DNA from 3 places in the Shinella sedimenti genome. Region 3 is predicted to be linked to each of the others. Evidence: riboswitches for the same ligand, from Rfam matches in the RefSeq annotation. Region 3 holds a riboswitch; each other region holds the start of a gene.
The links. Region 3 has a riboswitch for cobalamin ahead of MKI86_RS06185 (CbtB domain-containing protein). Riboswitches for the same ligand answer to the same signal wherever they lie in the genome.
Positions count from the first base shown of each region.

Region 1 (5,136 bases), on a different contig from region 3:
AAAAACCGAGCGCCCCTGCCATGGAGCATGACAGATCGTGACGACGCCAGAAGACGCGCCCGCAGCGCGAGCGAGCCGGGCAACCCGCATCACCCTGCTGTGCCGCGGCGCCACCGCTGCCAACCGGCAGGCGCGGTTCTCAGCCGGTGATAGCCTCCTGCCGAAGGAGCCGGCCCGCGCGGCGGCGCTTGCCAAGAGCTTGCGGCCCTTCGACCGGGTGTTCTGCGCGCCGGAAGCTTGTGCGGCCGAAACGGCAGCGGCCTTTTCCGCCGCACCGATCCCCTGCCCGGCGCTGCGCGATCTCGATTATGGTTCATGGAACGGACAGACCGCAGACGAGATCGCGGGACGCTTTCCAGACGCGCTGCGACACTGGACGGCCGATCCGGCTGCGGCACCGCATGGCGGAGAAAGCTTCGAGACGGCGGCCACACGCGCCACGGGCTGGCTCGACGGCCTGCATGGCACGGGCGGGCGCGTCCTTGCCGTGACGCACGGCATCCTGCTCAAGCTGGTTTTCGCGCATGTCGTGGGCGCACCGCTGGCGGCGGTCTGGCGCATCGATGTCGAGCCGCTCGGCTTTCTCGACCTGTCGAGCGATGGACGCCGCTGGGCGCTGCGCGGTTTCGGCGCGGGCCTGCCAGCGGCTGGTCACGACGACGGCGTTTGACGGCTCAGCCCGTCGCGGCGAGCGGCAAGAACGACACGACGGCGCCGGTCTCCGCGTGGCCGGGCGCGTCTTCATCCGCCGCTATGCCCTCCGCGCCCCTGTCGAGAACGGCGCGCCATTGCGAAATCAGTTCGAGATAGGAGCCGCCGCCGAAGCGCCGGGCCATCCTGTCCTGCTGGCGCAGCGTGATGCGTACGGTCGCACGGCTGAACCGATCCGTGTGGGAGAGGAAGGATTCCGGCTCCACCCGCCGCGCCAGGCCATCCAGCACCGCCTTGCGCAGGATGGGCAGGTCCGGGCGCGCGAACTGCGCGAACAGGTCCTGGAATCGCGCATGGTCGTCGATATCGAAATCGAGATCGCGGCCCATGCTGTCCATCACGGGATTGGGGGGATGCAGATAGCCGAGCGGCACATGGTATTTCGGGATCGGCGTGTTGGCCGAATGGGTACGCCGCGAGCGGATGAGGTGCGGCAGGAGATGGGTGTGCGGCCCCGGCGGCGAGACGCCGCCGGTATCCGGGCCGCCGATCTTCTGGAACACCTCGATGCGGCCGAGTCGGGTCAGCGCGACGCGGTGCGGATGCGCCTTCATGATGGCCGCCGTCGCCGGATTGTGCGGATCGAACAGGCTGCGGCCGATCTGCGCCCGCAGGATGGCAAGCAGCGCGGGATCGTCGGTGCGGATACAGAAATCGCTTTGCGGCAGGGCAAGGCCGAGATCGAAGAGGATGGCCGCCCGGTCCGTCACGCGCACGGCTTCCGTATCCGGGCCGAGTTCGGTCAGCGCCTTGCGACCGTTCATCGCCGCGTCTCGCTGCGGCAGGCACAGCGCCACACCATGACTCCAGCGCTGCGGCCGGCAGCTCAGCGCCTCGTAGGCGACGGGCACGATCTGCCCGACCGTATCGGCATCGAGCCGGATGGCGCCGCGCGGTGTGGCGCGTACGAAAAGCGACGGAGCATCGGCCTGCAGATACTCGCCCGGGTCCTGGTGGAATTCCGCAACGGCGCCATACGACCCCATGCTCCACCCTGCCCGCCGGTCGATGAGATGATCGATCAGGACATCCCTGATATCCGCCATGGTTTCCTCCTTCTCGAATGAACGCCGCGAACCCGGCTTCGGAAAGCGAGGCCGCGACATTGCATCGGTTTGGACCGCGCCGGCCGTCTAGAGGCGGCCGGCGCGGTACCGGTTTTTCAGGCGGCCTTGAGCAGGTCGCCGTGCGGGTCGAGCACGAACTTCGTCGCCGCGCCCTGGTCGAAGCTCTCGTAGCCCTGCACGGCATCGTCGAGCGAGATGATCTTCGCGTTGACGATATCGGCGATGGGCAGGCGGTCGTGCAGGATGGCCTGCATGAGCTGCCGGTTGTACTTGAGAACAGGCGTCTGGCCGGTGTGGAAGGACTGCGCCTTCGCCCAGCCGAGGCCGAAGCGCAGCGACAGGCTGCCCTGCTTGGCCGCGCTGTCGACAGCGCCCGGATCTTCCGTGACATAGAGGCCGGGAATGCCGATAGAGCCGGCGGCGCGGGTGATCTCCATCATCTGGTTCAGCACGATGGCCGGCTGCTCGCCGCCCGCATGGCCACGGGCCTCGAAGCCGACGGCGTCGATGGCGCTGTCCACCTCGTTCGTTCCAACGACCTCGGCGATCATGTCACCAAGGCGGTCGCTCTTGGAAAGGTCGATCGGCTCGAAGCCCACCCGGGCGGCGTGCGCCAGACGGTCCTTGTTGAAATCGCCGATCATCACGACCGCCGCGCCGAGAATGCGCGCGGATGCGGCCGCCGCAAGCCCGACCGGGCCGGCACCCGCCACATAGACTGTCGAGCCGACGCCGACACCGGCCTTCACCGCGCCGTGGAAGCCCGTCGGCAGGATGTCGGAGAGCATGGTGAGGTCGCGGATCTTCGACATGGCCTTGTCGCGATCCGGGAACTTCAACAGGTTGAAGTCGGCATAGGGGATCGTGACGTAGCGGGCCTGGCCGCCGATCCAGCCGCCCATGTCGACATAGCCATAGGCACCGCCCGCCCGCGACGGATTGACGGTGAGGCACACACCGGTGTCCTGCGACTTGCAGCAACGGCAGCGCCCGCAGGCCACGTTGAACGGCACCGAGACGATGTCGCCGATCTGCAGCATCTCGACGTCGATACCCTTCTCGATGACCTCGCCGGTGATCTCGTGGCCGAGGACGAGGCCGGGCATGGCCGTCGTGCGGCCGCGCACCATGTGCTGGTCGGAGCCGCAGATATTCGTCGAGATCACCTTGAGGATCACGCCGTGTTCGATACGGCGGCCGTCGGGGGCCTCCAGCTTCGGGTCGTCGATGTCGCGGACCTCGACCTTGCCGGGTCGCATATAGACGACGCCTCTGTTCCTGCTCATGTCTGTCTCCTCCTGGGTTTTGCCTCGTCCGGCCCGCCTAGCGCGCGCCGGATCCTCTCGGAACGATCGCGCAGGCCAACGGGCGGAGCGCGGAACGTCGCTCGACGAAGGATGGAGAGGAGAAGGAAACGGGCCTTTCGAGAGGACGCCGTTCACCTCTCGATCGCCCACCGCAATCGGCCGAGTCATCGTTTCAGGGCTGGTTTCCGGGCTTCGGAACTGTCCTTTCGGACGCTGCCGGCACCTTCCCGGCCGACTGGCCAGTGGTGTTTGCCGGAGCTTTCGTTCCGCTACCGTTGCGGGGGCAGCACCGGCATTCGACCGGCTTCCCAATTATCCGTCCCGACATGGTGGGGACGGCACCCTGTACGCACACAGCAAACCATCTGGCGGGCCAAAGGACCCTCGGGAATACGACATCGACGGCACCCCGAACGACATGCCGTTGAAGGACATCCCAAGGCTCAGAAATCCCAGTCGTCGTCCTCAGTCGCGACCGCTTTGCCGATGACATAGGACGAACCGGAGCCGGAGAAGAAGTCGTGGTTTTCATCGGCATTCGGCGACAGCGCCGAGAGGATCGCCGGATTGACCTTGCAGGCTTCCGGCGGGAACAGCGCCTCGTAGCCGAGGTTCATCAGCGCCTTGTTGCCATTGTAGTGCAGGAACTTCTTGACGTCCTCGCTGAGGCCGACGCCGTCATAGAGCTCTTCGGTATAGCGGGCCTCATTGTCATAGAGCTCCAGCAGCAGATCGAAGGCAAAGTCCTTGATTTCCTGCTGCTTGTCAGCGCTCAAGCGCTCGACGGCGCGCTGGAACTTGTAGCCGATATAATAGCCGTGCACGGCCTCGTCGCGGATGATGAGGCGAATCATGTCGGCGGTGTTGGTGAGCTTGGCGCGGCTCGACCAGTACATCGGCAGATAGAAGCCGGAATAGAACAGGAAGCTTTCCAGGAAGACTGAGGCGACCTTCTTCTTCAAGGGATCGCCGGAACCGTACTGCTCCATGATCAGCGCCGATTTCCGTTGCAGGAACTCGTTTTCCTCCGACCAGCGATAGGCGTCGTCCACATCGGGCGTCAGGCAGAGCGTCGAGAAGATCGAGGAATAGGAGCGCGCGTGCACAGCCTCCATGAAGGAGATGTTGGAAAGAACCGCTTCCTCATGCGGCGTGGCCGAATCCTCCATCAGCCTGACGGAGCCGACGCCGTTCTGGATCGTGTCGAGCAGGGTAAGCCCGGTGAAGACGCGGATGGTGAGCTTCTGCTCTTCCGGCTTCAGCGTCGCCCAGGAGGGAATGTCGTTGGACAACGGCACCTTTTCCGGCAGCCAGAAATTGCCGGTCAGGCGGTTCCAGACCTCCAGGTCCTTGTCGTCCTCGATGCGGTTCCAGTTGATGGCGCGCACGGCGGCGGCAGCCTTTGGCGCCTTGGTCTTCACTTGGATATTCATGGTCTTCCCCGAAATCACAGCGCGCACGAGACACAGCCCTGCACTTCCGTGCCGGACAGGGCCATCTGGCGAAGGCGGATGTAGTAGATGGTCTTGATGCCCTTCTTCCAGGCGTAGATCTGCGCCCGGTTGATGTCGCGTGTCGTCGCGGTGTCGCGGAAGAACAGCGTCAGCGACAGGCCCTGATCGACATGCTGGGTGGCCGCCGCATAGGTGTCGATGATTTTCTCCGGGCCGATCTCATAGGCGTCCTGATAGTAATCCAAGTTGTCGTTCGTCATGAAGGCGGCGGGATAGTAGACGCGGCCGATCTTACCTTCCTTGCGGATCTCGATCTTTGAAACGATCGGATGGATCGAGGAGGTCGAGTGGTTGATATAGGAGATCGAACCGGTCGGCGGCACGGCCTGGAGGTTCTGGTTGTAGAGCCCGCCTTCCATGACGGCCGACTTCAGTTCCTGCCAGTCTCCCTGCGTCGGGATGTGGATGCCGGCCTCTTCGAAGATGCCGCGCACCTTTTCCGTCGCGGGCAGCCATTCCTGCTCGGTATATTTGTCGAAATACTCGCCCGAAGCATATTTCGAGTTCTCGAAGCCCTTGAAGCTCACGCCCTTCTCG
Region 1 covers NZ_JAKVIN010000001.1:806,981-812,116, forward strand. Annotated here, with positions in the region: gene MKI86_RS04065 (histidine phosphatase family protein) at 38-670, shown strand; gene MKI86_RS04070 (DUF6925 family protein) at 675-1,757, opposite strand; gene fdhA (formaldehyde dehydrogenase, glutathione-independent) at 1,874-3,064, opposite strand; cobalamin riboswitch at 3,245-3,446, opposite strand; gene nrdF (class 1b ribonucleoside-diphosphate reductase subunit beta) at 3,529-4,518, opposite strand; gene nrdE (class 1b ribonucleoside-diphosphate reductase subunit alpha) at 4,533-5,136, opposite strand, start outside.
Region 1: linked by a shared signal. The riboswitch ahead of fdhA (formaldehyde dehydrogenase, glutathione-independent) and the one ahead of MKI86_RS06185 (CbtB domain-containing protein) in region 3 are both predicted to bind cobalamin.

Region 2 (5,136 bases), 120 kb from region 3:
CGAGACGCTGGCGGAAAGCGGCGCGGAAATCCTGCTGTCGCCGAACGGCTCGCCCTATTATCGCGGCAAGGTCGATATCCGCCACCAGGTCGTGCTGAAGCAGGTCATCGAGACCGGCCTTCCGCTGCTCTATGCCAACCAGCTCGGCGGGCAGGACGAGCTTGTTTTCGACGGCGCAAGCTTCGCCTTCAACGCCGACAAGACGCTGGCCTTCCAGATGAGCCAGTTCGAGGAAACCATCGCGCTCACGACCTGGAAGCGGCAGGGCGGCGGATGGGTCTGCGACAGCGGCCCGATGTCGCGCATTCCCGAGCGCGAGGAGGCGGATTACCGCGCCTGCCTTCTCGGCTTCCGCGACTACGTCAACAAGAACGGCTTCAAGAACGTCGTGCTCGGCCTGTCCGGCGGCATCGATTCGGCGATCTGCGCGGCCATCGCCGTCGATGCGCTGGGCGAGGAGCGCGTGCGCTGTGTGATGCTGCCCTACCGTTACACTTCGGAGGATTCTCTGAAGGATGCTGCCGATTGCGCCAAGGCGCTGGGTTGCCGTTACGACATCGTGCCGATCGAGGCACCCGTGACCGGCTTCCTTTCCGCGCTGTCAGAGACCTTCGAGGGCACCGAGGAAGGCATCACCGAGGAAAACCTCCAGAGCCGCACGCGCGGCACGATCCTGATGGCGATTTCCAACAAGTTCGGCTCGATGGTGGTCACGACGGGCAACAAGTCGGAAATGTCGGTCGGCTATGCCACGCTCTACGGCGACATGAACGGCGGTTTCAACCCCATCAAGGACCTCTACAAAATGCAGGTCTATGCGCTGTCGCGCTGGCGCAACCAGTATGTGCCGCCCGGCGCGCTGGGGCCGACGGGTGAGGTAATCCCGCACAATATCATCGACAAGGCGCCGTCGGCCGAGCTGCGGCCCAATCAGACCGACCAGGATTCCCTGCCGCCCTATCCTGTTCTTGACGACATTCTCGAATGCCTCGTCGAGTTGGAGATGGGCACGGAGGAGATTGTGGCGCGCGGCCACGACGCGGCAACCGTCCACCGGATCGAGCACCTGCTCTACATCGCTGAATACAAGCGCCGCCAGTCCGCGCCCGGCGTCAAGATCACCCGCAAGAATTTCGGCCGCGACCGCCGCTACCCCATCACCAACCGCTTCCGCGACCGGGGATGAGGGGCGCGGTACTGGCGGTCTTTCTGCGTCTGGTAGTTGTGCGTTAACCTGTGCGATCGAAATGTAACCTCTCTGATTGCAGACAGAGAGGTCAGTGCTAATATGCATTCCTTCTCGGGGAGTGGGTATGGCGCAACGCAGGGCTGTCCTTTTTATCGATGCAGAGAACGTGCCTTCGCGCGCCGCCGCCACGCTTATCGAAGAAGCGACGAAGCACGGCCTGCTGCTTGATCGCCGTATCTATGGAGACTTCTCGAATTCATCCCTCAAGCCGTGGCTGGATGCCGCCGCACTTCACGCCCTCACGTCCCGGCAGACCGTGGCCGGGGCGAATGGCAAGAACGGCGCTGATATCGCCATGGTGATCGATGCCATGGACGAACTTCATTCGGGGCAAGTGGATGTGTTCTGCCTCGCCACCGCCGATAGCGACTTCACCCAGTTGGCAATGCGAATTCGGCGCGCTGGCAAGATCGCCGTTGGAATGGCGTGCTCAAAGGCCTCGAGCCGGTTTCAGACGGCTTTTGACGTCTTCAGGACCATCGGCGCTGTAAAGCCCGACCCAAGTCCAGCGCCGGTGAAAATCACCGAAAAGACTGTTGCAATACAGGCGCCAGATGTTCGCCGCGCGTTAAAGAGTGAACTCCTGCAACGCATTTTCGTCGAGGCGCCGCCGCTGGATGGTCCATGGGTTGCGCTGCCGGACCTCATGAAGACCTTGAACGCGTGTCAACCGAACTTCGATCTGAAGTCGTATGGTCACAACCAGCTCTGCAAGCTTCTGGCCTTTTCCGGCGCCGAACTCGCCGACAAGAACCGCAAGGCCCGTCTGAAGGCACAGCCCCTCAAGAAAGTGGTCGATAACGGCTGAGGCGACAACAGCGTTTTGAACACGCGGACTTGATCACGCAGTCGTGTCGTGCACAATCCGGACGTCAGGTGCCCGCTTGCGGGAGAATCGGGAAACCGGTGCGGGGAGACCCAGATCCGGTACGTGCCCAACGCTGTGACGGGGATGGCTTCACTCTAAAACCTTGAATCGATTCAGGGTTTTGCCACTGGTTGTTCAACCGGGAAGGCAGTTCGAAGTCGTGTGAACCGAAGTCAGAAGACCGGCCTGGCAAGATAGACCGAACCGCGCGGACGGCGGCAGGTTTTGCGCATTGTTGGGGAGATGACGATGCGAACCGAACCGTTGGACCTTCTGGTCCGGGCGGGCGCTTTTCCGCATGAGGAAAAGCAGGCCGTCTACCGCGCCATCGAAACGCGCCGCGACGTGCGCGACCAGTTCCTGCCTGATCCCTTACCGGACGATCTGGTTCGGCGGCTGCTGCAGGCGGCACACAACGCACCGTCGGTCGGTTTCATGCAGCCATGGAACTTCCTTCTCGTGCGCAATCTGCTGACCCGTCAGGCGGTGCATGCGGCTTTTCTCAAGGCCAATGCGGAGGCGGAGGCGATGTTTTCGGGCGAGCAGCAAGAACGCTATCGTGCGCTGAAGCTCGAGGGCATTCTGAAGGCGCCGCTTTCCATCTGCGTGACCTGCGATCCGACGCGGGCAGGGTCCGTCGTGCTGGGGCGAACGCACAATCCGCGCATGGACGTCTATTCCACCGTTTGCGCCGTACAGAACCTCTGGCTTGCGGCGCGCGCGGAAGGGGTGGGCGTCGGCTGGGTCAGCATCTTCCACGACAGCGATATCCGCACGATCCTTGGCATCCCCAATCATATCGAGATCGTCGCCTGGCTATGCGTTGGTTTCGTCGAGCAGCTCTATGGCGAACCGGAGCTGGCCGTGAAGGGCTGGCGGCAGCGTCTGCCACTGGAGGACCTGGTCTTCGAAGAGCGCTGGCCGGACATCAGTTGACGTCGGCGCCTGCGGGACGGCCGAGGTCGATTGCGGATTCATTTTCCGGCAGGAAGGCCGGGCCGACCGTGCGCACCTTGTGCTTGGACGGGTCGTAATCACGCTCCTCCGCCTTGGCCGAAACCTTTGCCTCGTCCTTGCGTGGCTGCGTCTGGATGGTGGTTACGGAGCCGGAGCCGCCATCCGGTGCGGTTTCCGTCGTCATCTCGCCGCGTGCCGCCTTTTCGCGCTTGATCATCTCCTGATAGTAAGCCGAGAGGTTGCAGCCGCAGGCGCCGGGCTTGGAAAGGTCGCGCGTGCGGTAGGCAAAGGCGTTCTGCAATTCAACATAGGTGCGGCCGCTGACCGTGGAGGTCATCTGCTCGGTTTCCTGTCCGCGCCCCATCGCGTGGTAATAGAGTTCCGTCTCGGTCTGTGGGCACATCATCGCGCAGACCTGCTGGTCGCGGCGGAAGTCCATCGGCGAGGCGTTGGAGGAAATCGGGAAGAAACCGCCGTCGCAGGTGCGCACGCATACGGTGCGCAGGTTGCCATGGCCGGCATTCCCGCCCAGCGAGCGCAACTGCAGCCGGTCGCTGCCTTCGGGCGCGGTTCCCAGCGGCAGGGTGCGCGTTTCGTCGAGCGTGCGCAGACGCTCGGTTGCGGCAACAGGCGTCACCTTCGCATCGTTGCAGCCCTCGGTCTCCAGCGAGGAGATCAGCCGGTTGCGTCTGGCCTTCGACGCGCCGCCGCCCGACAGCTCACGCCGCTTGCTGTCGAGGATCTGGAGGTTCTGCTCCATCTTGCCGATGACGGTGGCGAGCGTGGCGCAGGCATCGGCATTGGCGCCGCCGATCACGATGATGCTGCCGCTGGAGCAGCGCAGGCGGCGCTGATCGCTTTTCGCTTGCCTCAGCTGGATGTTCTGGCGTGCGATGGCGGACGCATATTTGCGGGCGTTCGAGGTATCGACCACGACCTTGGGCAGGCTCGCCAGTTCCGCCTTGAGGCGCTGGCACACGTCCGCCGCCGCCGTGCCGCCGGAAGAAAGAAGCGACAGGCCGGTTGCGACGGCAAACAGGAAGCGGCTGCGTCGCTTCACGGTAACGATCCCTATCGATCTTAGAGCATGTCGAAACGGCCGGCGAAAACCGGCATTTCCTATCTTATCATAGGGCGTGCCGGAGCGAGTGCAACGCCGACCGGCATTCGTGCTTAACGGCCACACTGGGCGCCTGCCTTGCAACGGCCCAAGTCACACCCTAAATTGCGGCATCTTCAATACCGACCGGATGGTGCTTCATGGATTTCAACCCGACCGCAAACCGACTTCGTTTTGTCATCGGGGATATCCACATCCATGCCGCACTCCATAACGCTTTCCAAAATCTTGTGGTCCGCGCCTGACGGGAACACGCTTCTTACCAATCTCGACCTGACCTTCGGTGCCGAGCGCACCGGCCTTGTCGGACGCAACGGCGTCGGCAAGACAACGTTGCTCAGGCTCGTCACGGGCGAGCTCGCACCGCAATCCGGGACCGTGACTGTTGACGGGGCGATCGGTCTGCTGCGCCAGACCGTGCAGGTTGCAGCGGGGGAAGCCGTCGCCGATCTTTTCGGCATCGCTGACATGCTCGATCTTCTCGCCCGCGCCGAACGCGGCGTGGCCGAAGCCGACGAGCTTGCCGATGCCGACTGGACCGTGGAGGCGCGGTTCTCCGCCGCTCTCGCGCGCGTTGGGCTCCAAGTGGAGCCTAAAACCCCACTTTCGGCCCTGTCCGGCGGGCAGCGCACGCGAGCGGCCCTCGCGGCGCTGGTGTTCCGTGAGCCGGATTTCCTGCTGCTCGATGAACCGACCAACAATCTCGATCGCGAAGGCCGGCAGGCGGTGATTGACCTGCTTGCCGGCTGGCGGGCCGGCGCGGTGATCGTCAGCCATGACCGCGAATTGCTGGAGACGATGGACGTCATCGTGGAGCTGACATCACTCGGCGCCAACAGCTACGGCGGAAACTGGAGCGCCTACCGGCGGCGCAAGGCGCTCGAACTGGCCGCGGCGCACCGCGATCTCGCCGATGCGGAAAAGCACGCCGACGAGGTGGCG
Region 2 covers NZ_JAKVIN010000002.1:538,573-543,708, forward strand. Annotated here, with positions in the region: gene MKI86_RS06735 (NAD+ synthase) at 1-1,186, shown strand, start outside; gene MKI86_RS06740 (NYN domain-containing protein) at 1,314-2,057, shown strand; cobalamin riboswitch at 2,107-2,321, shown strand; gene bluB (5,6-dimethylbenzimidazole synthase) at 2,367-3,053, shown strand; gene MKI86_RS06750 (DUF2865 domain-containing protein) at 3,046-4,134, opposite strand; gene MKI86_RS06755 (ABC-F family ATP-binding cassette domain-containing protein) at 4,393-5,136, shown strand, end outside.
Region 2: linked by a shared signal. The riboswitch ahead of bluB (5,6-dimethylbenzimidazole synthase) and the one ahead of MKI86_RS06185 (CbtB domain-containing protein) in region 3 are both predicted to bind cobalamin.

Region 3 (5,136 bases):
GCGTTCCCGTCGTGCTGGTGGGCGATATCGATCGTGGCGGCGTTATTGCCTCGCTTGTCGGCACTCACGCCATTCTGCCGGACGAAGACCGGCGCATGGTCACGGGCTATCTGATCAACAAGTTTCGGGGCGATGTCACGCTGTTCGACAGCGGCATCGCCGAGATTGGCCGCTTCACCGGCTGGCCCTGTTTCGGCGTTGTGCCGTGGTTGAAAGACGCCGCGCGGCTGCCGGCAGAGGATTCCGTCGTGCTGGAGCGGCTGATGAAGGGAGGCGGCGGGGCGTTGAAGGTAGCCGTGCCGGTGCTGCCGCGCATCGCCAATTTCGACGATCTCGATCCGCTGAGGGCTGAGCCGCAGGTCGATCTTGTCTTCGTGCGCCCGGGGGAGGCGCTGCCGGCCGATGCTGGACTTGTCATTCTCCCTGGCTCGAAATCGACCATTTCGGACTTGCGCGATTTCCGCGCCGCAGGCTGGGACCGGGATCTCGCGCTTCATATGCGCCGCGGCGGCCGCGTCATCGGTATTTGCGGCGGGTATCAGATGCTTGGCCGCCGCGTTACCGATCCGCTTGGCATCGAGGGCGGCGAGCGTGAGGTCGAAGGTCTCGGCCTGCTGGCCGTCGAAACGGAAATGGCTCCGGAAAAGATGGTGCGCAACAGCGACGCCCGTTCCCTGCAATACGATGTGCCGCTCGAGGGCTACGAGATCCATCTCGGCCGAACGACGGGGCCGGACGCCCTTCGTCCCCCCGTCAGCATAGACGGCCGGCCGGACGGCGCCGTCTCGCCGGACGGCCGCGTGATGGGGACCTACCTGCACGGCCTTCTCTCCAGCGATGCCTACCGCGCGCGGCTGCTTGCCGATTTCGGCATCGAGGGCGGCGGCTTCGATTACCGGGCGGGCGTCGATGCAGCACTCGACGGCGTGGCGGCCGAGCTTGCGGCCGTGCTAGACCCGCGCTGGCTCGACAGCATTCTGGGGATCCGCTGATTAAACCGCCCGCCTGAAACGTTCTGCCATCGGGTTTCTCCACCACCGGTTACCGCAGCACCAAAGTTGCGCCTGATTTCGGTGCAAGGAGGAACGTGATCATGCCCGCCTTGCGGGTGCCGATGCCGTAGTGCGATCCGAAAGGGTGATTTTGATGGGTTCTGGACCTCTTGCTCGATCTGTTCTGGTGGGCCTCGTCGGGCTGTCGCTCGCCGGCTTTCCGGTGGCCGCCTTCGCCCAGACGGCAAAGGAAACCACCAATGCCGGCAAGCGCTGGGAGGAGGAGTTCGGCTTCTGGCAGAAAGCATCTTCCGGCAGCGATATAACGCAGTTCGAAAACTACCTGAAACAGTATCCCAACGGCACGTTCGCCTCGATGGCGCGGCTGCGCATCGCAGAATTGAAGGCTGCCGGCAACGCGAATCCGGCTGCAACCGCCTCCGACGATGCCGCCGTAAAGGCCAAGGCCGATGAGGCGAAGGCCGCAGAAGAGTCGAAGCGTGACGCCGACGCCGAGAAGGCCAAGGCGGACGACGCACGCAAGGCTGCTGATGCCGAGAAGGCGAAGGCCGAGGCGAAGAAGGCCGAGGAAGCCGCCGCCGCGGCTCGCAAGCTTGCTTCCGAAAAGGCAGCCGCCGAGGAAAAGGCGAAGACCGAAGCCGCAGCCGCTGAAAAGGCGCGGGCAGACGAATCCGCCCGCCTCAAGGCGGAGGCAGACAGGAAGGCGGCTGATGAACGCAAGCTGGCAGCGGAAAAGGCTGCCGAAGCCGAGCGCGTGAAGAAGGAAGCCGCCGCTGCCGAAAAGGCGAAGGCGGACGAGGCAGCGCGTGTGCAGGCCGAGGCAGAGCGCCGCAAGGCCGACGAGGCCGCCGCCGCACAGAAGGCGCGCGCCGAGGCCGAGGCAAACGCCCGCGCGGCCGAAGCGGCGGCCGCGCGTGCCGAAGACGCCAAGCGGCTGGAAGCGGAAAAAGCTGCGGCTGCCGAAAAGGCCCGGCTGGAGCAGGAGGCTGCGGCCGCCCGCAAGCTGGCCGATGAAAAGACCCGGGAGCTTGAGCGCCTGAAGGCCGAGGCCGCCAAGGCTGCGGCGGAAGCCGAGGCGAAGGCCGCCGAAGCCGCCCGCCTTGCCGCCGAGGCAAAGAAGCGGGCCGCGGAGGCCGAGGCCGCCCAGAAGCGCGCGACCACCAGCGGCCCGGCGACGGCAACGCGCGACAGCGCGGAGGCCGAGAGGCTTGCTGCGGCAAAGCGCGAGGAAGACACGTTCCAGAAGGCGGTGGTCGCGGGGTCGCGGCAGGCTTTCCAGGCCTATCTCGATGTCTATCCGCGCGGCCGTTATGCATCCGATGCGCGCGAGCGTATGGCCGCGATTGCGACCAAACCGGTGCCGAAGGCCGAAGCCGAGCGCATGGTGGAGGAACGCCCCGTCGTCGATCCACGCGAAGCCTATATGGAACGCTCGACGCGGGTGCAGGCGCAGCGCTGGCTGAGCGCGCTCGGCTACAGCACCTACGGCGCCGACGGCGTTTTCGGTCCGCGCACCCGCGCGGCGATCGCCGCATGGCAGGGCGCGTCGGGCTACCGCGCCGACGGCTATCTTTCGCGCCGGCAGTTCGCCGCGCTTCGGCAGGCCGCGCAGTTCGCCCAGGCACGCCAGACCAGCCGCGAGCGCCGCTACCAGCGGGACTACGACGTGCTCGAGGGTCCGGTCGACGGCTATTATGACGGTCCCTACTACAGCGATGACGGCTACTACCGCCGGCGCGGCGGCGTGGTGATCATCCCCGGCTATTGAGTTTGGGACGGCCGGCCGGCGTTTTCGGCACAGGCCATGCCGCTGGCTGTCGATTGACTTGTCGGGGCCGGCGGCATAATCATCCGACTATTGGATGGTTCTCTGGTCCGGAAACGGACCGGGGAGTAAATGGGAATGTGATACGGTGGACCCATTCAGGGCGCTGCAATCACGGCCGACCCCGCGACTGTAGAGTGGCGAGGAACGCCCATCCGGCCGATGTTCGGCGTGCTTGGACGAGGCAATGGTGCCTTGTTCGGCAGACCGGACACAGGACGGAAAAGCCACTGGGTGGCATCGCGATCAACCGGGCCCGGACGCCTCTTTTTCTACGAATCGTCCACCTTTCGCGATGCACTGCCCGGGAAGGCGAGGGCATTCCGTGGGCGTAAAAACGCCCGACGCCGCGAGCCAGGAAACCTGCCAGCCAATGAGGGCATATTGCCCGACCTGGGGAGGGGCTTCCCCGATGCCTGCACGGAGGTTGTCATGGCTGTTTCCAATACGTCTTCTATCACTCTTTCGGCGAGCGATCGCCTCATCGCGGGCGTTCTCGCGCTGCTCTTGGGCGGGTTCCTCGTCTTCGGCGCCGGCCTTGCGAATTCGGCCGTGCTGCACGATACCGCGCACGATACGCGTCACTCCTACGGCTTTCCTTGCCACTAAGGAGTTTCCGACATGATCGTTCGTTATCTCCTGGCCGCCCTGGTGGCCGGGCTCTTCTCTGGCGTCCTGATGACAGCCGCCCAGGAAGCCCGCGTCGTGCCGCTCATCCTGCACGCCGAAGAATTCGAAGGCGGCGATGAGGCCGCGCCTGCAGCCGAAGGCACCACGCCGACCACCGAAGGCGCTGCTGCGACACATGAGCATTCGTCTCTGGGGGCCGTCCTCCTGGACATGGCGTCGTCGCTTTCGCCTGTCTCGGTCGCTTATGCGCATGACGGCGAGGACCACGAAGAGGGTGGCATCATGTTCGGCATGAGCCGGTTCTCCGGCACGCTGCTCGCCAATCTCGTTACCGGCGCCGGCTTTGCCTTGCTCCTTGCCGGTTTCAGCCTCGTGTCCGGCCATCCCATCACGGTCGCCAATGGCGCGCTGTGGGGGGCGGCCGGCTGGCTTGCCGTGCATATGCTCCCGGCCATCGGCCTGCCGCCGGAACTGCCGGGCTTCCCGGCTGCGGACCTGACCCAGCGTCAGATCTGGTGGATTGCGGCGGTTGTGCTGTCGGCAGCGGGTCTCTACCTGCTGTTTCTCAAGCCGGGCATCGTCGCCAAGATTGCCGGTCTCGTTCTGATTGCCGCGCCGCAGGTCTATGGTGCGCCGCAGCCGTCGGATATTTCGAGCGCCGTTCCGGCCGTTCTCGGTGCGGAGTTCGCCGTCGCGGCCCTTGCCACGACGCTGTTCTTCTGGATCGTGCTCGGCCTTTCCCTCGGCTTTGCCAACGAAAAGATCGCAAAGGCTGCCTGATATGACGCTGAAATCGCCCGGAGCCGTCCTGGTTCTGGGCGGTGCGCGTTCCGGAAAATCCGCTTTTGCCGAAAGGCTGGTCGTCGAGACCGGCCTTTCGCGTCATTATATTGCCACCGGCCGCGCCTGGGATGACGAGATGCGCGAGCGCATCGCCAGACACCGGGAAGACCGTGGAGACGGCTGGGAAACGCATGAGGAACCGCTTGCGCTCGCGGCCCGGATCGCCGATGTGGCGCGTGCGGATCGTGCGGTCCTCGTGGATTGTCTGACCCTCTGGCTCACCAATCTGATGCTGGAGGAGCGGGACATCGCGGAAGAATTTGCCGTCCTTTTATCGGCCATCAAGGGCGCGCCGGGCCGCCTGATCTTCGTCTCGAACGAGGTCGGCCTGGGCATCGTGCCTGAAAACCGCATGGCGCGCGACTTTCGCGACCATGCCGGGCGGCTCCACCAGCAGGTGGCGGCGCTTGTACCGGAAGTGTATTTCGTTGCGGCCGGACTGCCGCTGAAAATGAAGGGTTGAGCCATGCTGCAACAGAAGATCCCCGCCACCGTCATCACCGGCTTTCTCGGGGCCGGCAAGACGACGATGATCCGCAACCTCCTGCAGAATGCCGGCGGCAAGCGTATTGCGCTCATCATCAACGAATTCGGCGATCTCGGCGTCGATGGCGACGTGCTGAAGGGCTGCGGCGCGGAAGCCTGCACCGAGGACGACATCATCGAGCTCACCAACGGCTGCATCTGCTGCACCGTCGCCGATGACTTCATCCCCACCATGTCGAAGCTGCTGGAGCGTGAAAACCGCCCCGACCATATCGTCATCGAGACCTCGGGTCTCGCGCTGCCGCAGCCGCTTGTCGCCGCCTTCAACTGGCCGGAAAT
Region 3 covers NZ_JAKVIN010000002.1:422,238-427,373, forward strand. Annotated here, with positions in the region: gene MKI86_RS06175 (cobyric acid synthase) at 1-992, shown strand, start outside; gene MKI86_RS06180 (peptidoglycan-binding domain-containing protein) at 1,147-2,781, shown strand; cobalamin riboswitch at 2,860-3,223, shown strand; gene MKI86_RS06185 (CbtB domain-containing protein) at 3,271-3,447, shown strand; gene MKI86_RS06190 (CbtA family protein) at 3,460-4,248, shown strand; gene cobU (bifunctional adenosylcobinamide kinase/adenosylcobinamide-phosphate guanylyltransferase) at 4,250-4,774, shown strand; gene cobW (cobalamin biosynthesis protein CobW) at 4,778-5,136, shown strand, end outside.